4 regions of the Parabacteroides timonensis genome follow, and region 1 is predicted to be linked to each of the others. Evidence: riboswitches for the same ligand, from Rfam matches in the RefSeq annotation. Region 1 holds a riboswitch; each other region holds the start of a gene.
The links. A riboswitch is a leader RNA that binds a small molecule or an ion and turns the genes downstream of it on or off. The one in region 1 is predicted to bind cobalamin.
Positions count from the first base shown of each region.

Region 2: linked by a shared signal. The riboswitch ahead of BQ7394_RS01320 (TonB-dependent receptor) and the one ahead of BQ7394_RS12120 (sirohydrochlorin cobaltochelatase) in region 1 are both predicted to bind cobalamin.
Region 3: linked by a shared signal. The riboswitch ahead of BQ7394_RS01355 (hypothetical protein) and the one ahead of BQ7394_RS12120 (sirohydrochlorin cobaltochelatase) in region 1 are both predicted to bind cobalamin.
Region 4: linked by a shared signal. The riboswitch ahead of nrdD (anaerobic ribonucleoside-triphosphate reductase) and the one ahead of BQ7394_RS12120 (sirohydrochlorin cobaltochelatase) in region 1 are both predicted to bind cobalamin.

Region 1 is NZ_LT669941.1:1,112,926-1,116,720, forward strand. Features, by position in the region: gene aspT (aspartate-alanine antiporter) at 1-1,365, opposite strand, end outside; cobalamin riboswitch at 1,509-1,703, shown strand; gene BQ7394_RS12120 (sirohydrochlorin cobaltochelatase) at 1,824-2,738, shown strand; gene cobJ (precorrin-3B C(17)-methyltransferase) at 2,985-3,795, shown strand, end outside.
Region 2 is NZ_LT669940.1:122,906-126,700, forward strand. Features, by position in the region: gene BQ7394_RS01320 (TonB-dependent receptor) at 1-1,962, opposite strand, end outside; cobalamin riboswitch at 2,042-2,319, opposite strand; gene nrdG (anaerobic ribonucleoside-triphosphate reductase activating protein) at 2,574-3,074, opposite strand; gene BQ7394_RS01330 (anaerobic ribonucleoside triphosphate reductase) at 3,117-3,795, opposite strand, start outside.
Region 3 is NZ_LT669940.1:131,277-135,071, reverse strand. Features, by position in the region: gene BQ7394_RS01365 (F0F1 ATP synthase subunit gamma) at 1-105, shown strand, start outside; gene BQ7394_RS01360 (putative transporter) at 217-1,893, opposite strand; gene BQ7394_RS01355 (hypothetical protein) at 1,896-2,108, opposite strand; cobalamin riboswitch at 2,169-2,366, opposite strand; gene BQ7394_RS01350 (acyl-CoA carboxylase subunit beta) at 2,475-3,795, opposite strand, start outside.
Region 4 is NZ_LT669941.1:1,370,614-1,374,408, reverse strand. Features, by position in the region: gene nrdD (anaerobic ribonucleoside-triphosphate reductase) at 1-1,586, opposite strand, end outside; cobalamin riboswitch at 1,709-1,918, opposite strand; gene BQ7394_RS13245 (phosphoglycerate kinase) at 2,084-3,355, opposite strand; gene BQ7394_RS13240 (COG1470 family protein) at 3,678-3,795, shown strand, end outside.

The DNA.
Region 1 (3,795 bases):
GACATTATTCAATACCCAGAGCGATGGTTCCGGGATACGACCGAAAGTAGGATGTTTGGAACGAAGCCAACCGAACACCAGTCCGGCAATCAGTGCTCCACCGCTTGTACTCAGGCTGACCGGAATATCTCCGAAATGCAATGCCAGCGAACCGATCACACCACCGATAAAGATACCCAATCCGACAAAGACCATATCCGTCTGGTTCGTCGGACGATCTGCATACCCCAATGTGGCAGCCGCTTCATTCACCTCCATCTTGGTGCCGACTAACTCGAGCATATCACCCGGATCGATCTTAGTCGCAGCCAATACCGGTATACTGATACCTGCACGTTTGATACTTTTGATACTGACACCATGCATCACCTTTTCCTTACGGAGCCGGGCTACGGTCATCCCAACGAATTTTTTGCGTGATATCAGGACCGGCAATGTCTCTGCCGGGAAATCCAGTAATTCGATATCGTTCACCTCGTCTCCGATCCAGTCTTCTTCCCCGATCACAAACTCGCGACGGCCGCTCAATACGACCTCGTTTCCTTTCATAAGCATCAGGTCAGGCTTCACCTCATAGACAATACCGTTGATACGGACACGTTCGACGAACAAACGCCGTCCCTGCCCTTCCAGATAATCTTCCAGCTCCTGCACCGTCTTACCGGCTCCGAACCAATCGTTATTTATCTTATATGCACGGAAAGTAATCGGACGGGCGGCAGGCATGAAACCGGGTTGTTCGCTCTCATCGTCAGTTCCCATCTTCGACTCTAATTCTTTACAGGCTTTCTTTACGGAAGCTAACCCTCCAAGGAAACGGGGAGCGATATCACTCATGATCCAGGCAGAGCCGGCCGTACCGAAAATATAAGAAACGGCATAAGCCACAGGCATCACGTTTATCATCGAAGCTTTGTCGGCGGCGCTCATTCCACCCTGGTTGATCGTATCTTCCGCCACACCCAATACGGCAGAGATCGTCTGTGAACCAGCCAGTAACCCGGCAGCTTCACCTGCATTGTATCCCATCAACTTTGCCAACAGGAAAGGGACAAACAGACAGAACAGACACATCAGTACAGCAAAAAGGACCTGCGGAAGTCCTTCTTTCTTCAGTCCACGAAAGAACTGCGGGCCTACACTGTAGCCCACGGCAAAAAGAAATAAAAGAAAAAATACCGACTTGATAGGTGCTCCGATATCGATATGTAACTGTCCGATTATTACTCCGACCAATAGGACACTGGTAACGGTTCCCAACGAAAATTTCCCTATCTTGAACTTACCGATCCAGAACCCAAAAGCCAGCGTCAAAAAGATGGCCAGTTCCGGATAGTGTTTAAGTAAATCTACAAACCACTCCATATATAAACTGTTTGGCGTTAATACTAAATAGACATTGTTATGTCCGGTTTTTACTTGTGGTAATGAAACAGAAGCCATAAGGCAGTTGTTCCGACAGAATCAATTAAGATAGTATAAAATCCCTCTTATTTTAAATAATTTTCTATCTTTGTCACCGCTTTGGTGATACGGTAACTTCCGGTTATCGTATAAAAGGGAATCCGGTGAAAATCCGGAACAGTGCCCGCTACTGTTAAGCCCATTCCGAAGGAAAGCATTCTTACACCACTGTCCGATACAAGGACGGGAAGGTCGCTTTCCGGGCAAGTCAGGAAACCTGCCAAGTTTTTTATATTGTATCTTCCCGGGGTCAGGAGGATGATAAGAACATACGGACAATCTCTTTTCATAAAAAATGTTTACCGGCTACTGGTATTAGGGTTTGTCGTATTCGTAGGTTATCTTTTAATTTACATTATATGAAACATTTACTATTACTTATTGCTTGTATGCTCGCACCTATGTGCTGGGCACACGATGGCGAAAACTTCGAGGCATCCGACATGCTGGCCTCCATGCAACCGGGTGACAAAGCCGCCTTATTAATGGTACATTTCGGTACCACGTATGACAACACCCGTGCGCTTACTATCGACGCGATCAATCAGAAAGCAAAGGAAGCCTTTAAAGACATGGAAGTACGCGAAGCTTACACCTCCCGTATTGTCGCACGCCGCCTGAAAGCACGCGGTATCGAAAAACTGAATCCTATGGAAGCGCTGGAAAAACTGAAAGCCGACGGATATACCCATATCCTTATCCAGTCAACCAACATTATCGAAGGGGTAGAAATGGAATCGCTTCGCAAAGACATTGCGCCGCTGGAAAAGAATTTCAAAGACATACGCATCGGCAACCCGTTGCTTTATACGCCTCACGATTTTGAGGATGTAATAATAGCCATCACAAAGAACGGGGCGAAAGAAGGTGCAACCGTCCTTGTAGGACATGGCACATACACACCTGCGACAGCTCAGTATGCGATGATGGATTATATGTTGCATTCGAAAGGTTACAACGATTATTATGTGACAACAGTTGAAGGTTACCCTTCTTTCGACGATATGGTTGCCAAACTTGAAGCAGGCAAAACAAAGAAAGTACTATTGATGCCTTTCATGTTCGTTGCCGGCGACCATGCGAACAACGATATCGCAGTCGACATGAAAGAGGAACTGGAAGGGAAAGGTTACCAGGTTTCCGTATTTATGCAGGGGTTAGGACAAAATCCGGAAATCCAGAATATATTTATCGATCATGCCAAGTTTGCCGCCAAACACAAGATGATAAATATTATGGATAAGAAGAAAAAGTACGCTGCAGAAAAAGATTAGTACTATAAGAGACTAATATCTCCCCATTTACATAGAAATATACAATAAGTAAATTCATTCAAATAATACATCTGAATGCAATTCCAATTTCTTCCGAATGAAACTTGATTTTCTTTCGGAAGGAATTTTCTTTTGTACCGGATGAAAAAACAGAATTGAAGGCTATATATAATCCTATTATACCAATAAAATACATTATCTTTGTTGGTACTGATAAAATCAGAATCAATAACTCAAAGCTAAAAGATGAATACAGGGAAAATAATCGTAGCCGGGATCGGTCCTGGTAGCGAATCTGATATTACTCCGGCAGTTCTGTCTGCCATCCGTCAGTCGGATGTCATCGTCGGGTATAAATATTACTTTCAGTTTGTTGAATCAGCGATCCGTCCCGATGCAATCTGTATCGACTCGGGGATGAAACGCGAAAAAGTCCGGGCAGAAGAAGCCTATAATTATGCTACCGAAGGCCATGTGGTAACAGTTATCAGTTCCGGCGACTCCGGTATTTATGGCATGGCTCCCCTTATCTACGAGATGAAACGCGAAAAAGGAAGCGATATTTCGATCGAAGTACTTCCGGGAATCAGTGCTTTCCAGAAAGCAGCCTCTCTGTTGGGTGCTCCGGTAGGACACGATTTCTGTGTGATCTCCCTCTCCGACCTGATGACACCTTGGGAAATGATAGAGAAACGGATCAAAGCCGCTGCCTCTGCCGACTTTATCACGGCTATCTACAATCCCAAAAGCGAAGGCCGCTACTGGCAGCTCTACCGCCTTATCGAACTCTTCCTGCAGGAACGTGACCCGCAGACACCTGTCGGTTTTGTCCGCCAGGCAGGACGTGAGGAACAGACTGTCACCATCACCACGCTGGCCGAATTCGATCCCGAACAAGTGGATATGTTTACTGTGATCATCATCGGTAACTCCCAGACATATCAATTCGATAATCACATGATAACCCCACGCGGCTATTATGGAGAGATCAAGATGGGTAAAAAAGAAACAGGTATCGGACAAGATATCATGATACGCAGTTTCCGGACAATCGAGA
Region 2 (3,795 bases), on a different contig from region 1:
TCCGGCAACGGAGACAGAGGCTTCCCGTTTGAAGACATCGAATAAGAACATCGCGTTGCAACTGAGAGCATGCTTAGTGTTTCCGGTCAGCTGCAGGCCGGTAGCTTTGTCCTGTGCATCCGTAAAGTCGTAAGTTCCTTGAAGGTTTACCCATCGGAACGGTTTATAAGTGACAGAGATCTCCGCTCCACGGATACGGGCATTGTCCACATTTCTGTATCGTAACTGTGCTTCTTCGCCTCCGTCGGGCAGTTCCACGATAACGTTATATGACTGTATTTTATCTTTGATATCGTTCTGGTAGATTTCTCCACTGATATTCAGCTTGTTGAAAGTGTATTCCGCAGAGAAAGAGTAATAATTGGAATGCTCGGCTTTCAGATCCGGATTACCGATATTGTGGGAAACGGAACCCATCTGGAAGTCGGAGAACAGTTCGGTAGCATCGGGGGCTTTGAAACCTTTGCTGTATCCGGCACGCAGGCGCAGATTACCGGGTGAATACATTACGTTGACTTTCGGTGTATAAGCATTTCCGAACACAGAATGATGTGTATAACGGAAGCCCCCGATAATGTCGAGTTGGGGAATGACTTTCCAGTCCAACTGTACAAATCCGTTGATATCGTTTACTTTTCGGGTTTTCATCTTTTCCCCGTATTGCATGATATTATAGTCTTTGTTCCAGTTGAATTCAACCCCGGCTATACCTTGCAGATTATCGAGTGGGTTATAAATATCAGTCAGACGTAGGGTCTGTACATTCGAACTGGCATTCTTTCCAACCGAATCCAGTTTTTCAAAGACAGTCCGTCGGATATAAAAGTCACCGTAATAGATTGCTTTCAACATATTCTTTTCTCCCAGTTTCTGTTCGAGTCCGGCGCGGAATGTTTTGTTGAAACTCTTATAATGTGTCACTTCGTTGCTTAATTTCGGATTCTTTTCTTCGTTCAGGAAGAAATCGGCTGAAGCATTCAGTTTAGTGTCGTTATGTTCCCAACCCAGCTTTTCGGATATGGTCATATTGGCGGATGGGTTTTGCGTATAGTTTGCCGGTGTCTCGGGTGTCAGGTCGTAACCGTCCGTCGAGTTACGGTTGAACAATGTCTGCGAAGTGAAATTCTTATATTTTGTCCCGAAAGCAGCATCCATCAATAACTCATTATAACGTGAGTAGCGCACTTTAGCCCATCCTTCGGCCGGACGTTCGGGAGTCTTGGTGATGATATTGATGATCATACCGATAGCACTCGAACCATACAGGGCGGATGCGGCTCCCTTGACCACTTCTATCTGCTTGATATTGGATGTACTTAGACGTTCGAAGTCGATCGGGCCTCCGGGGGTGGTAGACAGGCGCTCACCATCGACCAGAATCAGGATATATTTGTTTTCCAATCCCTGGATACGGATATTATCCCCTCGCGGATCGCTGTTGAATTGCAATCCCGGAATGGAAAACTCCAGTGCATCCATAATATTTTCGAAGTCATTGCGCTGTAATTGGGAAGCCGGGATCAGTTTGGTCAGTACCGGAGAGTTTTTAATAAGTTTTTCGGTGCGTGTTCCGGTCACCACCACTTCATTCAGATCGAATATACCGGCATTCATTCGGATATCCATCTGTTTTTGTGCTCCGTTGGCATTGACTTTGATACTCTGTTCCATGTATCCGGTCGAGCGTACCAGCAGATTGTAACTTTTTCCTTCGATCAGTTCCAGACGGAAACGACCGTCTGCATCACAGGCGGTGCCAATCAATGTTCCCGGAACATTGATTGTGGCCATTGGTATACCTTCTCCTGTTTCAAAGTCGATGATTCTGCCGGTCAACACACAAATGCCGGTTTGTACTTGTTCTTTCTCGGGTGTATTGTTTGTCATTCCTCCGTCAACAGCCATTGCCGGGGTAAACACGCACACCGAAAGTAAAGACATAGCAATACCTTTCAGTCTCATATAAGTAAGCATATAAAAAATGGAAGAATTTGTATTGAAATTCTGCCTTGTGTTAATTCCTGCTCTTTATCCCGAAAGCATGAATATAAATGATCAGGCAGGTTTTCTGACTTTCCCGGCTTTGCAAAGCCTTCCCGACGGAATAGTTGACAGTTGACAGATAAAATACGGACAGAAAAACTGTCAACTGTCAACTTTCCACTATCAACTGAATCGTCAGTGGCATGAAGTTGCAAGCATTTCCGGCAGGCTGCCGGAACGGGATTACAGCAACGGGCATTGTTCCGGACTTTCACCGGATTCCCTCTCATCACCAGCAGAATGCATCGTGATTCACCTTAATCCGTTACAAAAGTACTAAAGTATTTTTGAATACAAATAATAATTATTCAGGAAAAAATGTTTAAGCAAGATCGGTTTTGTTGTGAATCGTGATTATCAAAATGACACTACCCTACCATGTAAATGGGATTACTATACCGGGTAAATGAAATTACCCGGCCAGGTAATATTTTTTAACATATTAAAGAGCTAGGAGAATAGTCGATTTGAGAAGCAAAATGTAATCTCAGGGGATTCGTCCTCCGAGAGTTTAAAATCCTTTTATGATTTCAGAGAAACGGATTATAATTGTAGAAAACCACTTTCTTTTCTTTCAGTGATTTCTTTACGTCGATCAACCGTTGGTTGCTGCTGCCGCGGAATAATAAACTTTCATCGTGCAAAGCCTGTTTGAATTTCCCGTCCACCAGTACATCGATGTATTGAAGCAACGCTGCCTGTTTTGGGTTTTCCAATAGTTTTTCAAACTTATATCCCGTGTAGCACCAAATATTTTTCTGGCTTTTTTCTTTAATGGCACGAGCCAGTTTGGTAAATTCTTCCGGTTGGAACATCGGATCACCGCCGCTAAATGTAACGTCGGCAAATTCGTCGGCCAGAACTTTGTCCAATATTTCTTCCGTCGGGGTTGGTTTACCTTTCTTTATATCCCATGACTCCGGATTGTGGCAACCCGGGCATTGATTCGGGCATCCGGCAGCGTAGATAGCGGTCCGGAATCCCGGACCGTCTACGGTTGTATCTTCTATAATGTCTATGATTGAAAGCATAAAAAATAATGTGTCAATAAATTAATATGCTAATGAAAATTATCAATTATGAATAATGCGATCATTTAATTCGGCAAGTTTGGCATTGTTCCAGCGGTCGGTTGTGCCTACCAGGTAACCGGTGATACGCTGCAACTTATCCAGATGCTTGCTACCGCACTTCGGACATTCTTCCATGTGGGCATCTGCATTTTCATAACCGCAATCCAGGCAACGGTTACGGTTATGGTTTACCGAGCCGTATCCGATATTATATTTGTCCATCATATCGACCACTTTCATAATCACTTCCGGGTTATGGGTTGCATCGCCGTCTATTTCAACATAGAAAATATGGCCGCCACCAGTTAATGCGTGATAAGGAGCTTCTACCTCTGCTTTATGACGGGCGCTGCATTTATAATATACCGGAACGTGGTTGGAGTTGGTATAATATTCACGATCGGTGATACCTGGCAGTGCTCCGAATTTCTTGCGGTCGCGTGCCGTAAATTTGCCGGAAAGTCCTTCTGCCGGAGTGGCAAGTACACTGTAATTATGCTGGTATTGTTCCGAGAACTGATTTACGCGGTCGCGCATATAAGTGACGATTTTCAAACCGAGTTCCTGTGAAGCCGCATCTTCTCCATGATGTTTGCCAGTCAGGGCAACCAGGCATTCAGCCAGTCCGATGAATCCGATACCCAGTGTACCCTGGTTGATAACCGGGGCGATCGTATCT
Region 3 (3,795 bases), on a different contig from region 1:
GATAATGCGAATGACCTGATCCAGGAACTGACACTCCAATATAATAAAACCCGCCAGCAAGCCATCACCAACGAATTGTTGGATATTATGGGAGGAGCGGGATAATACAACCTCATTACCTCTATAAAGAACGAAGCTCCGGCGAAATCACTTCGGCGGAGCTTCTGGCTTTAAAATTATTATTGAACAATATTCTAACAACCAAATCTTATAAATTTAATAGAAGAATAATATCATTAGTTGCGCGGTTAATACGCGCAGAAACATTGTCAAAGGATAAACCGTTGCATACCCCACAGCTGGAGCATCATTTCCTGCCGTTGCATTTGCATAAGCCAGCGCAGGAGGATCGGTCGTACTTCCGGCCAGTAGCCCCATCAACGTATAATAGTTCAGTTTAAAGAAATGCCGTCCTACCAATCCGATAATCAATAAAGGCAACATCGTGATGATGAAACCGTAACCGATCCAGGCAAAACCTCCTTTATTCACGATCGTATCCACAAATCCATCCCCGGCACTCAAACCTACACAGGCAAGGAACATGGTTATACCGATCTCCCTCAACATCAGATTTGCACTCTGAGTGGTATAAGTAACCAATTTATAACGGTATCCGAACCGGCTCAGCAAGATAGAAACAACCAACGGGCCACCTGCCAGACCGAGTTTGATCGGTTGTGGAATACCCGGAATAGTGAATGGGATACTACCCAGAATAATACCTAAAGCAATACCTATAAAGATAGGGATCAGGTTAGGCTCATTCAGGCGCTTCATCGAGTTACCCAATATCATACTCACCTTGTCGACGGCCAGTTCACTACCAACCACCGTTACACGGTCACCCACCTGCAATTGCAATCCCTGGGTAGCCACCAGTTCAAGTCCGGCACGATTCACACGCGTCACATTGATACCGTGCAAACGCCGCAACTGTAAATCCCCCAGACGGGAACCTGTCAGTTCCGGTTTGGTAACCAGGATACGACGGCTCACAAATTCACTTTCTGCAGGAATCCACTGCTTACGATCCATTTCTATTTCCTGGCCGACAAATGTTTTTATTGTCTCCGCATCATGTTCAGTCGTAATCACAAATATCTTATCATCCTCTTCCAGAATGGTATTGCCGGTGACTATCTCCACCTTACTACTCTTCTTTCGCCAGATACGGGATATAACATATTGCCGGTGTTCAAGAAAGGCGCCAAGTTCCATCACTTTACGGCCAAAAAGAGCCGGATTTTTCACAACGAGCGATATAGGAGTAGCTTCACTGTTATGCACATCATTTTCCGCTTCCAGTTGTTCTGTCTCTTTTTCAAAACTAATATGAAAAATATACCGGACAAACAACATGGAAAGGATGATACCAACGACTCCCAACGGATAAGCAACGGCATATCCCAACGCAATCGTTTCATCCGATGTACCCGTCATATCCGTAAATGCCTGCTGTGCAGCTCCCAAACCGGGAGTATTCGTTACAGCTCCCGACAAAATACCAACCATCGTCGGTATAGGAATATCTGTTATAAAATGAATAGCTAATGCTGTTATAACGCCGAGAAAGACAATTCCGCAAGCCAATCCGTTCAAGGTCATCCCCCCTTTCTTAAAAGAAGAAAAGAACCCCGGTCCTACCTGCATCCCTACCGAATAGACAAACAGGATCAATCCGAACTCCTTAAAGAAGTGGATAACAGAGGGATTGATGGTAAATCCGAAATGCCCCAGTAAAATACCGACAAACAGAACCAGCGTTATTCCCAGAGAGATACCAAATACCTTGATCTTTCCCAACTGGATACCGACAGCAATCACCAGCGATAATAAGAGGATGGAATGCCCTATTCCTTCGCCCCACAACAAATCACTTATCCACTCCATAATTATTTGTTTTTCAAATAAGCGGAAGAAATATCAAATGCATAAAAGTTGTCCTTTATATACAAGGTACAGGAAGGACACAGGCAATCTTTGTAATAAACTCTGATAAAGACCCGTTGATACTGGTCCAAACCGGTAAATACATGCTGATTACCCGGCAAAACGCCGTTACTGCTGGCAAACTTCACGCCACAACGCGTACAAAGCTTCTCCATAAAATTCACATTTTAGACAATTAATATCTTTTTCGAACGATCTTCCTAACCCACGAGGAAAAAAGTCTTTAATGAACGGCAGGTCTTCTGACTGACTCCCATCCTGAAGCCTTCCCGACTATCGTCAGTGGCATAAGTTGTTTTCAGAATGTTGAACGGAGCTTCACAGCAGCGGGACTGTCCGGGATTTACACCCGATTCCCTTTTAATTCGCACACCCGAACAGGCAGTGCGAAACCAATTCGCTGCAAAACTACAAAATAAAACACAAATAACTATCACAATATATTTTTATTTCAAAAAAAATCCCCCTCTGCCTCACGGCAAAAGGAGATTCGCTATTCATACTTCTAACAACAATTTCTTTTACAACGGCATATTGCCATGTTTTTTCGGCGGGTTACTCTGGCTTTTATTTTTAGCCATTTCCAATGCCTGTATGAGTTTGTAACGAGTCTGCCGGGGCATAATGATCTCATCGATAAAGCCCTGCTCGGCTGCCCGGTACGGATTTGAAAAGTTTTCTGCATATTCTGCCATTGCCTGCACTTTTTCCTCTCCTGTCGCTTTCCTGTACAGGATATTGACAGCCCCTTCGGCTCCCATCACGGCAATTTCAGCCATCGGATAAGCCAGATTTATATCGGCTCCGGTCGGCTTGCTCGACATCACGATATAAGCTCCTCCATAAGCCTTACGGGTAATCAGCGTGATTTTAGGCACCGTTGCTTCGGAATAAGCATAAACGATCTTGGCTCCGTGCCGGATAATACCATCATGCTCCTGCTGGCAACCGGGTAAAAATCCGGGTACATCTTCAAAAGTGATCAACGGTATATTGAAACAATCACAAAAACGGATAAAACGTGCTGCCTTGTCTGATGCGTCGATATCCAGTACCCCTGCCAGAAAAGCTGGTTGATTGGCTACTATACCGACTGAACGTCCTCCCAAACGGGCAAAACCGACTACGACATTTTTAGCAAAATGAGGCATTACCTCAAAGAAATAATGATTATCGACCACCGGTTCTATAATGTCCTTGATATCATAAGGTATATTCGGATCATCGGGAATAACCTGCTGCAAAGCTTCTTCTTCACGGCGAATATCATCCGTACAGGAGATCACCGGCGCATCTTCCATATTATTTGAAGGCAGGAAACTCAGCAACTCACGAATGCTCATCAACGTTTCTTCTTCCGTGTCGCACATAAAATGAGTCACACCACTCTTGCTGCTATGTGTATAAGCACCTCCCAGTTCTTCCTTGCCGACCTCTTCATGTGTAACGGCTTTCACCACATCCGGACCGGTTATGAACATATGGCTCTTCTCCTTCACCATAAAGATAAAATCGGTCAATGCAGGAGAATAGCAGGCACCGCCCGCACAAGGCCCCAGAATCGCCGATATCTGCGGAACAACACCCGAAGCCATCGTGTTCTGGTAAAAGATGGAAGCATAGCCCGCCAGGCTACTTACCCCTTCCTGGATACGGGCACCACCCGAGTCGTTCAGGGCAATAACCGGGGCTCCGCTTTTCAAAGCCAGTTGTTGAACCTTTACGATCTTAGCGGCATTCGTGGCACTCAACGTTCCTCCGTAAGCCGTAAAGTCGTAGGCATAGACAAATACCTGCCGCCCGTCTATCTTTCCATAGCCGGACACGATACCATCTCCCGGG
Region 4 (3,795 bases), 260 kb from region 1:
TACTTCTCTACCATGCCGAGTATTTCCTGTACAAATGCTTCATATTTGGGATTGTCGTTGATTTCGATTCCCATAAACTGGGCGGCTTCAACCAATCCGTTCACCCCGATTGTAAGATACTGGCGATTCATATTGATATAACCGGCATCGAACAGAGGCAACATACCTTTGGCCTGTAATTGTTTCAGGTTCTCATTGTAGGCCAACTGGACTTTATGCACCAGGTCGATCACTTCTTCCAGGAAGAACGGATAAAGTATACCGGACTTCACGGCATGCTGGATACAACGGTTCAGGTTGATTGTCAATACACTTTTAGAACCGGTAGATACACCTCCGGCTCCCAGTGTATAACTGAAACCGTTGTCCTGTATTTCGTTGCGCAAACGGCAGCAACTACTTAACGAATCGGCATTATCGCTCATGTAGGTAAAGAAAGAATGTCCTTCGGCATACATCTCGGCTGTAAAATCACCGTATTCCTTATCGAGTACATCTCCGTCTTTTGACAGGAGTGCCATTGTTTCAACAGGAAAAGTCAGAATATTACGGGTACGTTCTTTGTTGAACCATTTCATGAACCGCTTTTGCAGCCAGTTTAACGAATCCCAATCGGGTTTGCTGCCGTCAGGGAATACAAAATTCTCGAAAAGGCTGTTGAAATAATACTTGTCATAATAGGCGATGTTCCAAAAGACAGCCTGGAAGTTTCTGGCTCCGGTAGGCTGGTTGATGGAATAGACTATTTGTTCGAAACAGTCTGTAATCATTTTGTCTATCGTTCGTTGCTTACTGGACAAGTCTACCACATCGTCGGCATGTCGGTAATAATCCTTTCCATATTCCAATCCGACAAAATAATTCATATACATCAGAAACTCGGGAGTCGCACACGCACCGCTCAACATACTTGAAACGATGAATACCATATTGATGAAACCGCCACAGAAAGATTTCAGGTTGGTTGGGGCGGTAGAGTTACCTCCGACAGAAGCTGTACCGCTTATCAGCCAGGGATACATTGTTATACTGGCACAATAGTTGGCAAGGTTTGTTTCATCATTCTTATAAATGAAATGGTGATTCAACAGTTCCAGATAACGGTCCGATACTTCTTTGCCGTACATATCTTTTAGCCGGTCTGTTAGCAGCCGGCGGTTCAGGCGGATAAAGTTTGATTTCGGTAATTCACCTATCAGGGTCGCGATATTTTTATTCTCCACATTGGCATTAGCATCATATTTACTTCCGGTAGCCGGATTGGATGCATCGCAATAATCCAATAGAAAGCGTAGTTTATCCCTTACTTCCCGATCTTCCAGATGTTTCTGCCGGTATAGCATATATGACTTAGCTACCGCATAATAATGCTCTGCCATCAAGGCAACTTCCACCTGGTTCTGAATATCTTCCACACTTGTCCCTTCGCTGACACTGATGCGGCTGAGGATATTGGTTATTACTTCCTGGGTAGCAAAACTTCCTACCGACAAAAATGCTTTAGCTATCGCATTCTTGATTTTGTCAAGTGAGAATACTTCTTTTTTACCATCTCTCTTGACAATAAAAATCTCCGTGCTGATCATACTTTTTATTTAAGATTAAACAATACTTCTGTTCATGCAGTTCCGCAATGATTCCCGGAGATAAAGTGATAAATGGATCTTATAAGGATTCATACCACTGCTTTTCACCCGAAAGCGCTGGATTCTGTCTGATTGAAATGGCAGGTCTTCTGACTTGTTTCAGTAGTAACACCTTCCCGGCCTTGAGACCAGTGGTATATGACAGTTACTACATTTCTCCTTTGCAGGAGCAAAACTTACAGCTACGGGGATAGTTCCTGATTTTCACAGGATTCCCTTTTAATCTTTCTCACTGAAATGTGATTCGGAAACCATTGTCGATAACAAAGATATGAATTAATTCAATATTGCAAGGAGGCATATATGGTTACGTTATTCATCCGTAATACATCCCAGATGGGATATTATGAGGCAGTGATTATAAAACAAGAAACCCCGGTGAAATCACTTCACCGGGGTTTTATATTTAATTAGGATATTATAAACAATATCTGAAATTATTTGTACGGTTCGCCTTTAACAGCTGCGATACCCGGCAGAACTTTGCCTTCGATAGCTTCCAGCAAAGCACCACCACCTGTAGATACATAAGATACTTCGCTTGCAATACCGAACTTGTTAACGCAAGCAACAGAGTCGCCACCACCAACAAGAGAGAATGCACCGTTCTTAGTAGCTTCAACGATAGCGTTACCTACTGCACGAGAACCGTCAGTGAAGTTTTCGAATTCGAATACGCCTGTAGGACCGTTCCAAAGGATAGTCTTAGATTTCTTGATAACGTCAGCGTAGATTTCGATAGTCTTAGGACCGATGTCAAGACCTTCCCATCCGTCAGGAATTTCGTTAACGTTAGCAAATTTAGTATTTGCGTCGTTGCTGAAAGCATCAGCGATCTTAGCGTCGACAGCCAATACCAGGTTTACACCTTTTTCTTTTGCTTTCTTCATCAGGTCGAGAGCCAGATCCAGTTTGTCATCTTCGCAGATAGAGTTACCGATCTTGCCGCCCATAGCCTTAGTGAAAGTATAAGTCATACCACCTGTTACGATCAGGTTATCTACTTTGTTCAGCAGGTTTTCGATGATTTCGATTTTAGAAGAAACTTTAGAACCACCCATGATAGCGGTAAACGGACGAGCGATGTCGTTCATTACTTTTTCTACAGCTTTTACTTCTTTTTCCATCAGGTAACCGAACATTTTGTGGTCAGCATCGAAGTAATCAGCGATCAGCGCCGTAGAAGCGTGAGCACGGTGAGCAGTACCGAATGCATCGTTTACATAGCAGTCTGCATAAGAAGCCAATCTCTTAGTGAATTCTTTCTGGCTTTCTTTTACTGCTTTTTTAGCAGCTTTCTTTTCGTCGTCTGTTGCATCTTCAGCCAAACCTCTGGGTTTACCTTCTTCTTCTGCATAGAAACGAAGGTTTTCCAGCAATAAAGCTTCGCCCGGTTGCAGAGCAGCAGCTTTAGCACCAGCTTCTTCACCAATACAGTCGTTAGCAAACTGAACTTCTACGCCCAGTAATTCAGATACACGACCCAAAATATGTTTCAGTGAAAATTTATCAGTAACGCCTTTCGGACGACCCAGGTGAGAACCTATGATTACACTGCCACCGTCTGCCAGGATCTTCTTAAGAGTAGGAAGAGCGGCACGAATACGGGTGTCGTCTGTGATGTTGAAGTTTTCGTCCAATGGAACGTTGAAGTCAACTCTTACAAATGCCTTTTTGCCGGCAAAATTGAAATTGTCAATTGATTGCATAACTCTTGTATTTAAATTTCTGTATAAAATGTCTTTCTTAGCGCTCGCAAACTTACACAAAAATATTTTATTTCAATGTTACATTTGCAGAATAATTCGGTCTGTTTAGCATACAAATGGCTTCTTTTAGGGTTGTCTATATATAATGTATAGGAAAGGTTCGTTTGTTATCGCATCCATAACAGAGCTTTAACGGATTAGGAAAGGAAATGCTTGTACGATAGTTTTTTTTTAATTCTTTTAAAAGTATCTAATACTCTCTGTCTATATATTTGCCTCCGGCTAATAAGTAATCATTTTTGTATACTCTATAAAAATCATTATGAAAATGCAAATTAACTGTTTAAACCTATTATTTGTACTGTTATTGGGGATAATCCCTTGTAGTAAAGTCCACGCTGATGATTCTGAAAAGAGCGTGATGTTGTACACTCCCTACA